Regions from separate parts of the Gardnerella sp. 2492 genome, predicted to be linked through region 4. Evidence: riboswitches for the same ligand, from Rfam matches in the RefSeq annotation. Region 4 holds a riboswitch; each other region holds the start of a gene.
What was found. Region 4 has a riboswitch for thiamine pyrophosphate ahead of thiM (hydroxyethylthiazole kinase). Riboswitches for the same ligand answer to the same signal wherever they lie in the genome.
Positions count from the first base shown of each region.

Region 1 (3,710 bases), 540 kb from region 4:
CTTTAGCATCATCTTTAGAACCATCGGAAGAATACATACTTGGCATTGAAATACCCCAAACGTTTTCTCCGCCGCAAGCATCTGCTGCCATGGTTGCTACTAATGCCGAGTCAATTCCTCCAGAAAGTCCTAAACAAACTCCTTTAAAACCGTTCTTACGCATGTAATCTTTAAGGCCTAAAACACATGCACAATAAACTTCTTCATCAGAATTTAAGCTTTTTGCGATTGTTGATTCTTTTTGTTTAGACAAATTTCTATCGAAATCAAAGTATGATAAATCTTCATCAAAAAGTGGCGAACGTTCAAGTAAACTACCATCTGAGTCTACGACAAAACTTGCTCCGTCGAATACGAGATCATCCTGTCCTCCAACCTGATTTACGTATACTACTGGCGCTTTTACTTGTTTTGCTCTTTTTGCAGCAATCTGATAGCGTACGTGAGTTTTTCCCTCTTCATATGGAGATCCGTTCATTGTAACAAGAAGATCGATGCCAATATTGGCTAGTTTTTCAACCGGTCCTCCGTCTTGCCAAATGTCTTCACAAATAGCAAAACCTATGCGATTTCCGTCAACGTTCATAACCGTGCACTCGTTGCCGGAAGAGAAAATACGAAATTCGTCAAATACGCCGTAATTTGGTAAGAAATGCTTATCGTAGTTGAGTTTTATTTCTCCGTCGTGAAGTACAAGAAGCCTGTTTCTTGGTTTTCCGGAATTTTCGTCTACTCCTACAGTTCCGACTACTACGTATAAGTTACCTAAGTTTTCTTTTTTAAGATTTTCTGCTAATTCTTCTGCTGCTTTCGAAGCGGCTGTTCTAAATGTTGCTCGTAACGCTAAATCTTCAATAGGATATCCAGTAAGTGTCATTTCTGGAAAAACTACTATTTTTGCGCCATCTTGCGCTGCCCTGCGCGAGTATTGCACTATTTTATTGCTGTTACTTTCTATATTTCCTACGCAAGTATCAATCTGCGCTAAAGCTAATCGCAATGAAGTCATACGTAACAGTGTAATCTACGGTCTGCAACTAGATATTTAAAAGTGTTTTGGTTGAATCTTTTGTACTCGACACGCAGATTCGTCATAAATTTGTAATAATTCTTTATAACATTATAACCTTTAACCCTGTTTTTGCAGCTTTTTTCAACGCGTTATAAGTAATATAAATAATGTAACCGTAGAAAAATAAGAATCTCTGCAATATATTTGTACCGTGTTACTCGCGAAGGGGAATAATTGCGAGAGCGAGAAAGAAGTTAGGTAGATGAAGCCATACCACTTTTAAAGTGTGCGTGCCGTTCGTTATACCCGCCCAGCATAAGGAGCTGAGCGGGTTTTTGTATAAAAATCAACACTTTCGCAACATACCCGTCAAACAAAGGCCACGTAATCATGTAAACTGGCTAATAATTCGACATTTTTGCAGGGGTGCTTTCCGCAAGAAAGCTGAGATAGGCCAACAAGCCTGACCCTTCGAACCTGTTAGTTAATACAACGTAGGGAGCAATGAAAAATAGCATGACCTCGAATTATCCATACGCATCAATGCGTGATCAATTTAATCTCAGCGCTTGTTTTATAGCAGATCCGCAAGTTTGCTCTAATCGACCGCTTACTGATGTTGTTGATGATGCATTACGCGCTGGCGCAACTTTTATACGTCTTCATTGCAACAATGAAAATGCTAAAGAAATAACAACAATAGCTCGTGATATCGCGCAAATAATCGAAGATAACAACAAGTGCGATTCGGTAACGTTTGTTATTGACGAGCGTGTTGATGTTGCTTGGCAAGCTCGTAATCAAAGCATTAAAGTTGACGGCGTGCACTTAGCTCAAAGCGATATGGAACCTAGAGAAGCACGCGCACTGCTTGGCGAAGATGCCGTAATTGGTTTGTCTGTTGAAACTGAAAGCTTAGTAAAAGTTATAAATGAGCTTCCAGATGGCTGCATTGATTACATTTGCGTAACTGCAATGCACAATCCTGAAGAAGGCTGCGAAAACACTACTGCAGCTTACGATTTAGAAGCTAATCACACAACGCTTGATGAAGAAAAAATTAATACGATTTGCAAAGCAAGTGATTTCCCTGTTCTTGTTGGCGGAAAAACTCAGCTTGACGATGTAGATATGATTGCTAGCACTAAAGCTGCTGGCTTCTTTATTTCGCAAGTTTTGTACGATTCAGAAACGCCAGAATCTACAATGCACGAATTTGTTGAGCATTGGAATAAGGTACGCGGTGATGCAAAACACGGTTACGCTAAGCGAGTAAAAGTTTCCGAAAAATCTGAGGAAAAAACTGAAGAAAAGAAACCAGCTTTTATTAACGCTAAGGAAGCGAAGGAAGCTGCAAAACTTCAAAAGCAACAGCGTGTTGATATTGCCGCACGCGGATGCACTCAGAGGGACAAAGCTCATATCCGTAAGACTACGCCAGTTCATTTTGAATACGAGTATGGTTCTTACGATTTGGAAGTTCCTTACACTGAAATTAAGCTTTCAGACACGCCTGGAGTAGGTCCTAACCCTCCTTTCCACGATTACAATACTGAAGGTCCTAAGTGCGATCCTAAGGAAGGTTTAGCTCCTCTTCGTCTCGATTGGATTCGAGACCGTGGTGACGTAGAAGAGTATGAGGGTCGTAGGCGTAATCTCCAGGATGATGGTAAGCGTGCTATTAAGCGCGGTAAAGCCTCAAAGGAATGGCGCGGACGCATGCATAAGCCTATGAAGGCTGTAGATCATCCTATTACTCAAATGTGGTATGCACGTCACGGAATTACTACTCCAGAAATGCAGTATGTTGCTACTCGCGAAAACTGTGATGTGGAACTTGTTCGCTCCGAACTTGCAGCAGGACGTGCTGTAATTCCTTGCAATATCAACCATCCTGAAGCCGAACCTATGATTATTGGTTCTCGCTTCTTAACTAAGCTCAACGCAAACATGGGTAATTCTGCTGTTACGTCTTCTATTGACGAAGAAGTAGAAAAACTTACGTGGGCTACTAAGTGGGGCGCGGATACCGTTATGGATCTTTCCACAGGTAACGATATTCACACGACTCGCGAATGGATTTTGCGCAACTCCCCTGTTCCGATTGGTACTGTGCCAATGTATCAGGCTTTGGAAAAGGTTGAGGATGATGCTTCTAAGCTAAGCTGGGAGCTTTTCCGCGACACTGTTATTGAGCAGTGCGAGCAGGGCGTTGACTACATGACAATTCACGCAGGCGTGCTCCTTCGCTACGTGCCACTTACTGCAAACCGCGTAACCGGCATTGTTTCCCGCGGCGGCTCCATTATGGCCGAGTGGTGCTTGCAGCATCATCAGGAAAGCTTCCTTTACACTCATTTTGAAGAATTGTGTGAGATTTTCGCGAAGTACGATGTTGCGTTCTCTTTGGGTGACGGCTTGCGTCCAGGTAGCTTGGCTGATGCGAACGATGCGGCTCAGCTTTCCGAACTTATGACTCTTGGTGAGCTTACTAAGATTGCTTGGCAGCATGATGTGCAAGTTATGATTGAAGGCCCAGGCCACGTACCATTCGACACTGTGCGTATGAATATTGAGATGGAGAAAGCGATTTGCCAGAATGCTCCATTCTATACGCTTGGTCCTTTGACTACTGATACTGCCCCAGGCTACGATCACATTACTTCCGCTATTGGTGGCGTAGAGATTGCACGCTACG
Region 1 is NZ_CP186952.1:318,081-321,790, forward strand. It holds gene ACPFYS_RS01225 (NAD+ synthase) at 1-1,009, opposite strand, end outside; TPP riboswitch at 1,425-1,530, shown strand; gene thiC (phosphomethylpyrimidine synthase ThiC) at 1,529-3,710, shown strand, end outside.
Region 1: it holds a riboswitch for thiamine pyrophosphate, as region 4 does, so the genes downstream of both, thiC (phosphomethylpyrimidine synthase ThiC) here and thiM (hydroxyethylthiazole kinase) in region 4, are expected to answer to the same signal.

Region 2 (3,710 bases), 400 kb from region 4:
CCTCCTTATGTGTTCTGCTGTTTTGTAATTAGATTTTGTGGTTTTGTTTCGTTTCGTGGTTTTTCGAAAGAAAGATAACAATTTTGTCCAAAAATAAAAAAAGATACGAAAGGATGTCGTACCCGTGGTGGTGCGCCCCTTCGTATCAGCCTCTTATTCGTGAATAAGTGTTGTACTCTCATTCGATATTCACTTTTCTTCGCTGCGATTAATTAAGCAGTGAAGTTTGCATAATATATGCCTTTTGGTGTCCTTCCTAAATTTCTATTTTTAGTTTTTAGTTAGTTCTTAGTTAGTTCTTAGTTAGTTCTTTTATTTAGTTTTCATAAGCTAAACTATGCAAAGCGTCTCGCAAAAGCTTTACTCCATGAACCGCATCTTGAGGATCTGTGTATTCTTCAGGAGCGTGGCTAATACCATCTTTTGAAGGAACAAAAATCATTCCAGACTTTACAAACGGAGCAAAAATCTGAGTATCTTGTCCAGCGCCTGAATGCATAACTCTGTAGGCGTAACCTTGCTGATCAGCCTGATCTTTCAAGAGATTTATAATGTCATCGCTAAGAGGTGTAGGATCATCAGACATCCATTTGTCAATCTTCGCTGTAATCCCGTAAGCGTCGGCAGTTTTGTGAATATCTTCGTCGAGTTCCTGCAAGAATTTATCAAGAAAAGCTTTGTCTGTGTGACGGCAGTTCATTGAAAAAGTAACTTCTCCAGGAACAATATTTACTTGATTTGGAACTACGCTGATTCTACCGAAAGTAAGTACCAGTGGGTCTCCTGCTTGCTTGGCTTTATCAAGATTCTTTGTGATTATATGAGACATGCAATCTACAGCATCGTGCCTGTAAGACATCATGGTTGTGCCAGCGTGATTTTGTACGCCTTTAAGATGGATATCCCAACGATGTTGACCGGCGATGCTAGTAATAATGCCTAAATCTTCATGATTACTGTAAAGCGTTGGTCCCTGCTCAATGTGTAACTCAATCCAAGCTTCAAGATTTGCAAACTTAGGTTGAGTTGTTTGATAATTGAACCCAGCTTCACGCATTGCTGTTTCGAAAGGAACACCGTTGCTGTCGCAAATATTTTCTACATCCTCTTTTTTAGCTAGTCCGAAGAAATTCTTTGAACCCCAGAATACGTATGGGAAACGTGAGCCTTCCTCTTCTGCTAAGCAGATAATGCGTAAACTCTTTTTCGGTTTTCCGTATCTAGTAAGCAAATTTTTAACTGCCAAATAAGCTGCAACTATTCCAAGTTGGCCGTCGAAACGACCTCCTCTTGAAACAGTGTCAATGTGAGAACCGCAAGCTATTACGCTTTCTGGTTTTTCACTTCCTTCGACAGTTGCGATTAGATTTCCAATCGAATCGAATTCAACAGTCATGCCGAGTTTTTCGAAGCGTTGGCGAAGAGCAAAAAGAGCCTGTTTCCAGGATTTTGTGTAAAGAGGACGTGTAACTCCTTGTTCGCCTGGTTTTTCTGTGAATCCTGCAAGCCAGCTTATGGCTGATTCTATAGTTTCAGCATTTATGCTGCTATCAATCATTTTGCAGTCTTTCTCCTTGTGTTGTACAAGTTTCCCTCCCTAAAGGTTATGTAGAGAGGATGTTTTTAGTTTTTCTTTAATTAGTTTTTCTTTAATTGTTTAGTTGATACTCGTGTAATTGCTACTACTTTGTGGCAACGCAAGATATCACGAAAATCGTGATAGAAAGAAATCACTTACTGTAATTGCTCCCTACGCATGTCTTAACAAAACAGGTTCAAAGGGTGTTTCTCAACTGTTTCCAGTACCCCTGCAATTTTCACTTGTACGATGCTGAGTATAGCACGATATTAAATGAACGCAAAATGAACATTATTATGTGTGTTTTTGTGAAGAAATAACTAATTTATATGAGATATTACTTATTTTGCTATTATATGATTGAAATGCTTTAAAATTTTCAATTTGCAAGTTAAAGACTAACAGTAGACAACATGGAATAAATAATAGCCAGATAACAAAAAACGCAGTGCTTCTACACTGCGAACATATTGTGGGTGATATAGGAATCGAACCTATGACCCCTTCCGTGTGAAGGAAGTGCGCTAGCCGCTGCGCCAATCACCCAAAATTTTTTTAATTATGCGTGAAAGGCAATCCTTTCGAGTGGGCGATACAAGGTTCGAACTTGTGACCCCTTCCGTGTCAGGGAAGTGCGCTACCACTGCGCCAACCGCCCGGTTGTGTATTAAGCTAACCCGCTTAATCGAGGTGGGTACGAGAGTCGAACTCATCTATACGGCTTTGCAGGCCGCTGCCTAACCGCTTGGCTAACCCACCGTAAGGTCGAATAACTCATCGGACCTAGAGCGGACAACGGGACTCGAACCCGCGGTCTCAACCTTGGCAAGGTTGCGCTTTACCAACTAAGCTATGTCCGCGATGCATTCTTGCTAACAATGTCAGCGCCGAAGCACGAGTAACTACTATACCCTAAATATTCTCAAATGCAAGCCCTCGCCTATTTGGCGTGTCGCTGAATGCATTAAATAATTTTTGCAGCAATAGAAAATGTCGATTTTATCGGCTGATTTGGTGTTTTCGACAGTTTTGGTTTGTGTTTTGTTTATTTCACCAAATGGCTTGGTGTTTTCGACAATTCCGTCCGGTATTTTGTTTATTTCACCAAATGGTTTGGTGTTTTCGACAGTTTCTAGTACTTAGCCTTCCTTCTCACACAAAAACCAAACGGTGCAAGTAATGAATAGCAGTGATTGAGCGTTAATAGTGTCATTGTGACTGGATTGAAAGTCGACAAATAAAGGAGCCCACACAACGCTTAAGGTGAGTAAATCAACCGACGACATGAAGCCGACTTTCGACGCAGGAAGACTCCTATACTTTAGGCTACCCAATAGGGTAAGCGGCAAAAATATTGGGCACTAACTGCAGTGTGCTAGTGCCCAATATGATTTATTGCTTTGATATGTTGCTTTCAGATTTCCACTTTTCTATGAGTTGCAATGCTTCTCGCTCAGACGCATGGTTAAAGTCATCACTATTATTTTCATAATTCAATACAAATGACGCTAATTTTATTTGTTCTTCTTTATTAAATTCACACAAATGATTTTTAGCGAAATCTTTAATTCCATTGTAAAAATCTTTTCTAGAAATGTAATTTGAGTAACTTTCTAAATCAATATTCCAACTATAGCCATTCAAACCTCTGGCTCGATATGAATGAATGAATATAAATTTAATTTTATTAAGATTATCGTTAAATAGTGTTTTAATGTAGTTTTCAGCTCCTTCTTTATCAAGATATTCCCACAAATAAAATGCTCTACTAAATCTTCCTATATTTAGCATATTTTCAGATTTTGAAATGAGTTCAATTTTGTCTATATAAATTTTTTCGAGAGATTCTAAATGCTTTAAGTTAACTAATTGCAAATCTTTACGCTCGGGTTTATTATTAAATCTCCCAAATGCCATTTCTTCTTGATTAAGAATATCTGCAATAAGTCCAAGATTAGATTTATTGGAATTTTTAAGAATAGAATAAATTATTTCATAACGTTCATATTCAGAGTCTAATGTTTGAATAAAATAGAGTACAAATTCAGATACTGAATCAGAAATATTATTTATATTATTTATTTCTGTTGCTTTATTTACAAATTCTCCATACAAATTTATAAGCGTAAAT
Region 2 is NZ_CP186952.1:172,754-176,463, forward strand. It holds gene ACPFYS_RS00620 (hydantoinase/carbamoylase family amidase) at 317-1,558, opposite strand; TPP riboswitch at 1,731-1,820, opposite strand; tRNA gene ACPFYS_RS00625 (tRNA-Val) at 2,053-2,125, opposite strand; tRNA gene ACPFYS_RS00630 (tRNA-Val) at 2,166-2,237, opposite strand; tRNA gene ACPFYS_RS00635 (tRNA-Cys) at 2,268-2,338, opposite strand; tRNA gene ACPFYS_RS00640 (tRNA-Gly) at 2,367-2,439, opposite strand; gene ACPFYS_RS00645 (hypothetical protein) at 2,570-2,722, shown strand; gene ACPFYS_RS00650 (KAP family P-loop NTPase fold protein) at 2,972-3,710, opposite strand, start outside.
Region 2: it holds a riboswitch for thiamine pyrophosphate, as region 4 does, so the genes downstream of both, ACPFYS_RS00620 (hydantoinase/carbamoylase family amidase) here and thiM (hydroxyethylthiazole kinase) in region 4, are expected to answer to the same signal.

Region 3 (3,710 bases), 510 kb from region 4:
GAAAACCGATTGCCTGCTGTGCTGTGGCTTTTATGCTACCGCTAGTAGGCGTAAGTAAGCCAGATATAATTTTGAGTAAAGTTGTTTTGCCGCAGCCAGAACGACCAATAAGGCTCACAAATTCACCCTTGTTTATTGTGAAATTAATGTTATGCAAAATCTGATTAGTGTTGTCAAAAACTACGCTAATATTTTTGAGATCCACAAGACAATCATCATCTAAAGAATTAAATTTAGATGGTTCTTGCTGTTTTTCTAATGATTTACGCTCTAACACTTCTATCTCGCTTACTTCTTACTTAAACTTTTAATTTATTTGCTGCAATCCATAACCGAATCAGCAAGATTCTTAGGAGCAGCTTTAATCAGACCGTACTTAACGTACTCTTTAGCCTGAGTTTGCATCATTTCTAAGCCTTTTGCGTCAATTGGTTTAATAGTTGGGTTATCAAACTTTTCGATTTGTTTAATAATTGCTTCTGATGCACCAAGTTTCTTATAAGCGTTGCCTATAACATTCTTTTCTTTATGAGATTTTTCTGCTTCTTTTACTAAAGCTTTGTACATCTTCTTAACTAGATCTGGATGCTGTTTTGCGAACTTACGAGAAACGATATGTATAGTTACGTTCATATTGCCATATTTTTTAGCATTAACAAGCAACTTTGAACCTGGTGTTGTCATTGCAGCAGCGAGATTTTGGTCGAATGAAGAAATAGCGTCGATTTGGCCGGAAGTAAAAGCAGCTTGGAAGTTTCGAGGATTCATTTCAACTTTTTGAACTTTAGAAACGTCAAGTCCACTCTTATCGAAAGCACGATGAAGCATGTAATCGCCGGTATCTCCGTTGTGAATAATAGCAACTTTCTTACCGTACAAGTCTTTCAGAGTTTTTACTCCGCTCTTTGGAGAAGCAACAATTCCTTGAGAATCTCCATTATAATATTCGAGTGCAAAAGCAACCCAAGGCTGACCTTCTGCAATAAGATCAATAAAACGACCAGTTCCGGTTGTTGTTGCGTCTGCACTTCCTCCCATAACAGCAGTTAAACCGTCAACAGGAGTGTAAGGGCCTGTATACACTACCTTATCTTTGCCGAATATTTCGTTTAAGAATTTCTCATCCTTAAGAGTTGTTAAATAGTTTGCTGTAGAAAGATACGCTACTCGCATAGTTCCAGCTCCACCTTTTGCAGAAGATGAAGATTTTTGCGAAGATCCGCAAGATGCTAGTGCTACTGTAGTTGCTAGTGCACACAGTGCTGCAGCTACTCTTCTTATAGTAAAAGTCTTAGTGAGCTTATTCATCTCATTACTCCTTCGTGTTTAATGTTCTGCTTGAGATTTTGCGACTATTCCTGCGATTTGGTATAAGAATATATTCGAAAATATTTGCTGTTATTTCGGAAGCTAAGCCAGCAAAAGCGTACAGAATTATGCAAGCCATCATTTGATCTGGTCTGAAGAATTCTTGAGCTCTCGAAAGAATATATCCAATTCCTATTGAGGAATTTACAGTTTCGCAAGTAGCTAAAGCAACCCACGCAACCGATATGCCAAAACGTAAGCCAGTCATAAAATTAGGAAGAGTACCTCGTAAAAGAATAGTTGTAAAAACTTTTAAACGTTTTACGTGATAGGCTTCAGCTAATTCAAGAAGACGAGGATCAATATTTCTAACCCCATCTCTTATATTTACGTACATAGGGCCAAATACGCCTATTGCTATAAGTACTATTTTCATAAGCTCATCTACTCCTAAAAAGATTATTAGGAGAGGTGCTAATGCTGGAAATGGTACTGAACGTATCATATGACTTGGTTTATTAAGAATAGTGTTGCCTAATTTTGTTCCGCCAGAAAGTATTCCAGCTGGAACGGCAATAACAATACCAAGTAACAAGCCTTCTGCGACTCTAGCAATGCTTATTGCTAACGATGGCAATAGTATGCCTTCGTTGTATAAATCTTGGAATGCTTGTATAACTTCCATTGGTGATGGCAATGCGCGATCATCTTTAGGAGTAAGGGTTATAACATACCAAGCAAAGATAATTGCAACTGTTGAAAGCCACGCTTTTACGCTAGCTAAGTGCTTAAAAATACAATGCTTATGCATGAGACATTCCCTTCGATAGTATTAGCTATATCAGGTTCGACGGGTATATTCTCAGCGCGTAACAGCGGTGAGAAAATTGTGTAGTTTTAATTGAAACTTTATTTATTCATCACAGTGTTAAGCGCACCCCGTGCCATGCTGTTATTATTGCCTTTGGGCGTGGACAAAATACTATATTTGGTAAATTTTGTTAATTTTTATATTTCATATTCAAAGTTAATGTATTAAAAAGCTCAGTGTGTGGAACGTCCATAAAACGCATTAATCTTAATACTGTTATCACAACCAATAAGCAATAAGGAGTAGTTGTGGCAGCTATTGAAAGCGTATATGCACGCGAAATTTTGGATTCCCGTGGAAATCCTACTGTTCAGGTTTATTTGGAGACTGAAGATGGCGCTCAGGGCATTGGTTTAGTGCCTTCTGGTGCTTCGACTGGTGAGGCTGAGGCTTGGGAGCGTCGTGATGGTGACAAGTCCCGCTATCAAGGCAAGGGCACCTTGGAAGCTGTAAAAGCAGTAAATGAAGTTATTGCTCCTAAGGTTATTGGCATGGATGCCACCGATCAGCGCGCTCTTGATGAGACCATGATTGAGCTTGATGGCACACCAAATAAGGGTAAGCTTGGCGCAAATGCTATTCTCGGTGTTTCCCTTGCTGCTCTCTACGCGGCTGCTGAGTCTGCTCAGCTTCCTTTGTACCGTTACATTGGCGGTACTAACGGTCATATTCTTCCAGTACCAAACATGAACATCATGAACGGTGGTGCTCACGCTGACTTCGCAACCGATATTCAGGAGTACATGATTTCTCCTTACGGTTTCGCAACTTACAGTGATGCTCTTCGCGCTGGCGTTGAGGTTTATCACACCTTGAAGAATGTTTTGAAGAAGGAAGGCTTGGCTACTGGTCTTGGTGATGAAGGTGGCTTCGCACCAAAGATGAAGTCCAACGAGGATTCTTTGAAGTACATCATGGATGCAATCGAAGCTGCAGGCTACGAGCCAGGCAAGCAGATTGGTATTTCTCTTGACGTTGCTTCTTCTGAGTTCTACAACAAGGAAACTGGTAAGTATCGTTTCGATGGCGAAGAGCGCGAATCTGCTTACATGCTTGATTACTACGAGAAGCTCATCAACGAGTATCCAATCGTTTCCATCGAAGACCCATTCCAGGAAGAAGGCTGGGATGATTGGGCAGAGATTACCAAGCGTCTTGGTGATCGTTTGCAGTTCGTTGGTGATGACTTGCTCGTCACCAATCCAAAGCGTTTGGCTAAGGGTATTGAGCTTGGAGCAGCTAACTCCTTGCTCGTGAAGTTGAACCAGATTGGTTCCGTTACTGAAACCCTCGACGCTATTGAGCTTGCAACCAAGAATGGCTTCACTTCCATGGTTTCTCACCGTTCTGGTGAAACCCCAGATACCACCATTTCTGATCTTGCTGTTGCTAAGAACACCGGCCAGATTAAGACTGGTGCTCCTGCTCGTGGCGAGCGTATTGCTAAGTACAACCGCTTGCTTGAGATTGAGGAAGAGCTTGGTTCTACCGCTCAGTATGCTGGTTACAGCGCATTCAAGGCTTGCAAGAA
Region 3 is NZ_CP186952.1:281,548-285,257, reverse strand. It holds gene ACPFYS_RS01085 (ABC transporter ATP-binding protein) at 1-277, opposite strand, end outside; gene ACPFYS_RS01080 (ABC transporter substrate-binding protein) at 313-1,308, opposite strand; gene ACPFYS_RS01075 (ABC transporter permease) at 1,313-2,119, opposite strand; TPP riboswitch at 2,109-2,260, opposite strand; gene eno (phosphopyruvate hydratase) at 2,428-3,710, shown strand, end outside.
Region 3: it holds a riboswitch for thiamine pyrophosphate, as region 4 does, so the genes downstream of both, ACPFYS_RS01075 (ABC transporter permease) here and thiM (hydroxyethylthiazole kinase) in region 4, are expected to answer to the same signal.

Region 4 (3,710 bases):
GAACAAAGCCACTAAGACAAGTTACATCGTTTACGTAGATTAGCTGCGATCACGCCTGTGACCATTGCCGCGAATGCTGCCGCGACCATCATTGTGTCCTCTTCCTCTACCGTGTCCTCTGCTTCTTCCTCTACCTCTGCGCTTTGGCTGCTCTGGCTCTGGCATACTCCAGTTTTCCTGCAATTCAGCTACTTCCCCAACAATCTCATCCAAAACAGGTGAAGCTGGATTCACATCCTCAGTTTTAGCATTAATTCCTGCACGACGAAGCATCATATGCGCAGCACGCTTCTGATTCGGGAGCACAAGAGTCACAACATCGCCTTCCTCACCAGCGCGAGCTGTACGCCCAGAACGATGCAAGAAAGACTTAGGATCTTCAGGCGGCTCAGTCTGCACTACAAGCGCAACATCACTAATATCAATGCCACGCGCGGCAACATCTGTAGCAACAAGCACTCGTACTAAGCCTTCCGCGAAAACAGACAAATGACGATCGCGCTGATTCTGCGACAAATTACCCTGCAAATCAACCGCAGGAATACCCTGCTGAATTAATTTCTTAGCCATATTCTTTGCCTGGAACTTTGTGCGAGTAAAGAATATTGCGCGTTTCTTTCCAGAAGCAAGCTTTCGCAACACCTCATACTTATCTCCAGAAGATACTGCGAAAATATGATGAGTCATTGTATCAACTTGCGAATCTGCATCATCAACAGCATGAACAACAGCATTCGGAAGGAAACGATTTACAAGCGTAGAAACCTGCTTGTCAAGTGTCGCAGAAAACAGCATGCGCTGACCATCAGGCTGAACTTGCTCAAGAAGACGCGTAACAGCAGGCAAAAAGCCCATATCAGCCATCTCATCTGCCTCATCGAGCACACTAACTGCAACTTTTTCAAGAGTCAACGCACCCTGACGTAACAAATCCTCCAAACGTCCAGGGCAAGCCAATACAATTTGCGCACCCTGCTTAAGCTGAGAAATTTGACGCCTGTAGCTCACTCCACCATATACAGTCACAGTACGCATACCGTAAGCTGCAGCAAGAGGAGCAATAACATCATCAATCTGATGTACAAGCTCTCGCGTTGGAGCCAAAATCATGGCATGCGGAGCAGGAACAGCATCATCTACCCTATTGCGCCTGTTTTTACCAGAGTGAATCAAATCAACAAAACTATCTGCTAAACGAGCTACGAGCGGAATAGCAAATGCGAGAGTCTTACCACTTCCAGTACGTCCACGACCTAAAATATTTGCTCCACGCAAAGAGTCTGGAAGAGTCGCTTGCTGAATTGGGAATGCGGTAGTTTTACCGTCAGAGCGTAACACTTCTACTAACGGCTCCGGAACACCGAGTTGCGCAAATGTAACATCATCACTGTAGTTTTCGCGCGATTCTATTGCAGAATCTGGTATAACAATCTCGTTTTGTGAAATCTGCTTTTTTTCTAACTCGTTAAAGCTTCTAGAGTCACGAAACTCACGAAACTCACGATAGTCACGAGACTCACGATAGTCACGAATAGAACGAGATTCTTTATTTTTATTTTTATAGGATTTTTTAGTTTTACTTATCTTCCCGAATTCATCAGCTTTTTCAACATTCCTTGCTTTAGAATCCTTACTAAACTTCCCAAACTTACCGAAGTGCTTAAGATTCTTAGAATCCTTACTATTCTTAGAATCCTTAGAATTTTTAATATTCTTAGAATTCTTGCTATTATTAGCATTCTTAGAATTCTTAGCATTCCTAACATTCTTAGCTCCGCGCTTTTTGGCGGACGCAGCATTATGAGTATGCGGCACAATAGCCTTTCGTAAATTACTTTTATATTTGACTACGCGTAATTTCTACAAAGTCACGAACTAACTGAGCCTAACACACGCCCCGCACAAGCAGTCGCGCTCAAACGGTATAGTCGTAACGCGGTTCGGGGTGCGCTAGGTCGCTGAGATTATACCCGTTAAACCTGATCTAGGTAGTACTAGCGAAGGGAAAATCATGGAAACGTTGAACACAGGAAATACTTCAAAAAATTCGCAATCTAGCGGCAATTCCATAACAAATTTCGATAGAGATTTTTCTGCAAAAGCACGCAAGCGCATGTTCATAGAAGACGTGAAAAATTGCATAGAACGCATGCGCTCTGCCAAACCGCTTACACACTGCGTTACGAATAACATAGTTCAAGAACTTACTTCTAATGTTCTACTCGCTGCCGGAGCAACGCCTATTATGGTGTGCGATCCTGAAGAAACAGAGCAACTTGCGCAAATTGCTTCAGGAGTACTGGTTAATGTTGGAACATTTAGAAAAAATTACACAGATACTTCTATTAACGCTGCAATACGCGGCTGCAAAAAGTCTGGTACGACGTGGGTTTTAGATCCTGTTGGAGTTGGATTAGGAGCGCTTACTTCAAGAATTAATTTCGTAAAAAATATTATTACAGAAAATCCTACTGTTATTCGCGCAAACGCTGCGGAAATTTTAGCTTTAGCTGGCGAAAAGGGAGATATGCGCGGAGTCGACTCACTAGACAGCGTAAATTCTGCACTACCAGCAGCCAGGAAATTAGCAAAACAACACGGCAGTGTAGTAGCAATTTCTGGAGAACAAGACGCAATATATGCTCACGGATGCCTTGCGCGCGTTTCAGGCGGCTCTGAAATAATGCAAAAAGTAGTAGGAACAGGATGCGCTCTAGGGGCTCTTGTAGCAGCATACGTTGGTACAAACCCATCTTGTCCACTTGCTGCTACAGTAGCGGCTCACGCGCACGCTGCAGCAGCAGGAAGCTACGCGTGCTCCGAAAATGCTGGAATCAATGCTGGAATCAATGCGAAAGGAAACGCGGAAATCAATCCTGGAACTTTCCGCACACTTTGGATTGACGCACTTTCGAAACTAAGCGCAGATGAAATATTAAATCTTGCAAGCATAGATTTCACAGTAGAACCAGTAGATTGGACACTTTACTTAGTAACAGACCCTAGAATGGGCAATCGTACCGAAGAAGAAGTTGCGTTAGAATCAATCGAAGGCGGCGTAACGGTAGTTCAATTAAGAGACAAATATTCTGACGATGATGTCATATCTAAAAAAGCTCTTAAAATGCGCGAAACTTTAATAAACGCAGGGCATGGAGACGTACCAATTTTTATAGATGACCATGTTGAGTGTGCAGCAAAACTTGGATTCAATCTGCACGTAGGTCAAAAAGATACGCCGTTTGTTGAAGCAAGAAAAGCACTTCCAGCAGAATGGATGATGGGGCTTTCTTGTGCTCGCCCGGATTTGATGGAAAAAGTGTACAGAGAGTGCAAAGAAAGCGATATGCCTTTGCCAGATGTGATTGGCATTGGCGCTGCTTTCACTACTCACACTAAGGCTCACGACGTGCCTCCGCTTGGAGTTGATGGCGTAAACGAAGTTGCGAAAGTTGCACACGCTGCTGGAGTAAAAACTCTTGCTATTGGCGGAATTCATGAGAATACAGTGTTTCCTATACGCGGACTAAAACTTGACGGCGTGTGCACGGTGTCAGCGCTTATGTGCGCAGAGAAACCGGGAGAAGTTGCGGCGGAATTAAAAAGCGTAATCACAAGGTGATTTTGATTTATAGAGCGAATAACCACGCCGACACGCTCCAAACACGAGACAGTGCTCTCGCGATTGGAGCAAATTACGAAGATAAACC
Region 4 is NZ_CP186952.1:1,329,057-1,332,766, reverse strand. It holds gene ACPFYS_RS05215 (DEAD/DEAH box helicase) at 40-1,815, opposite strand; TPP riboswitch at 1,932-2,024, shown strand; gene thiM (hydroxyethylthiazole kinase) at 2,012-3,622, shown strand.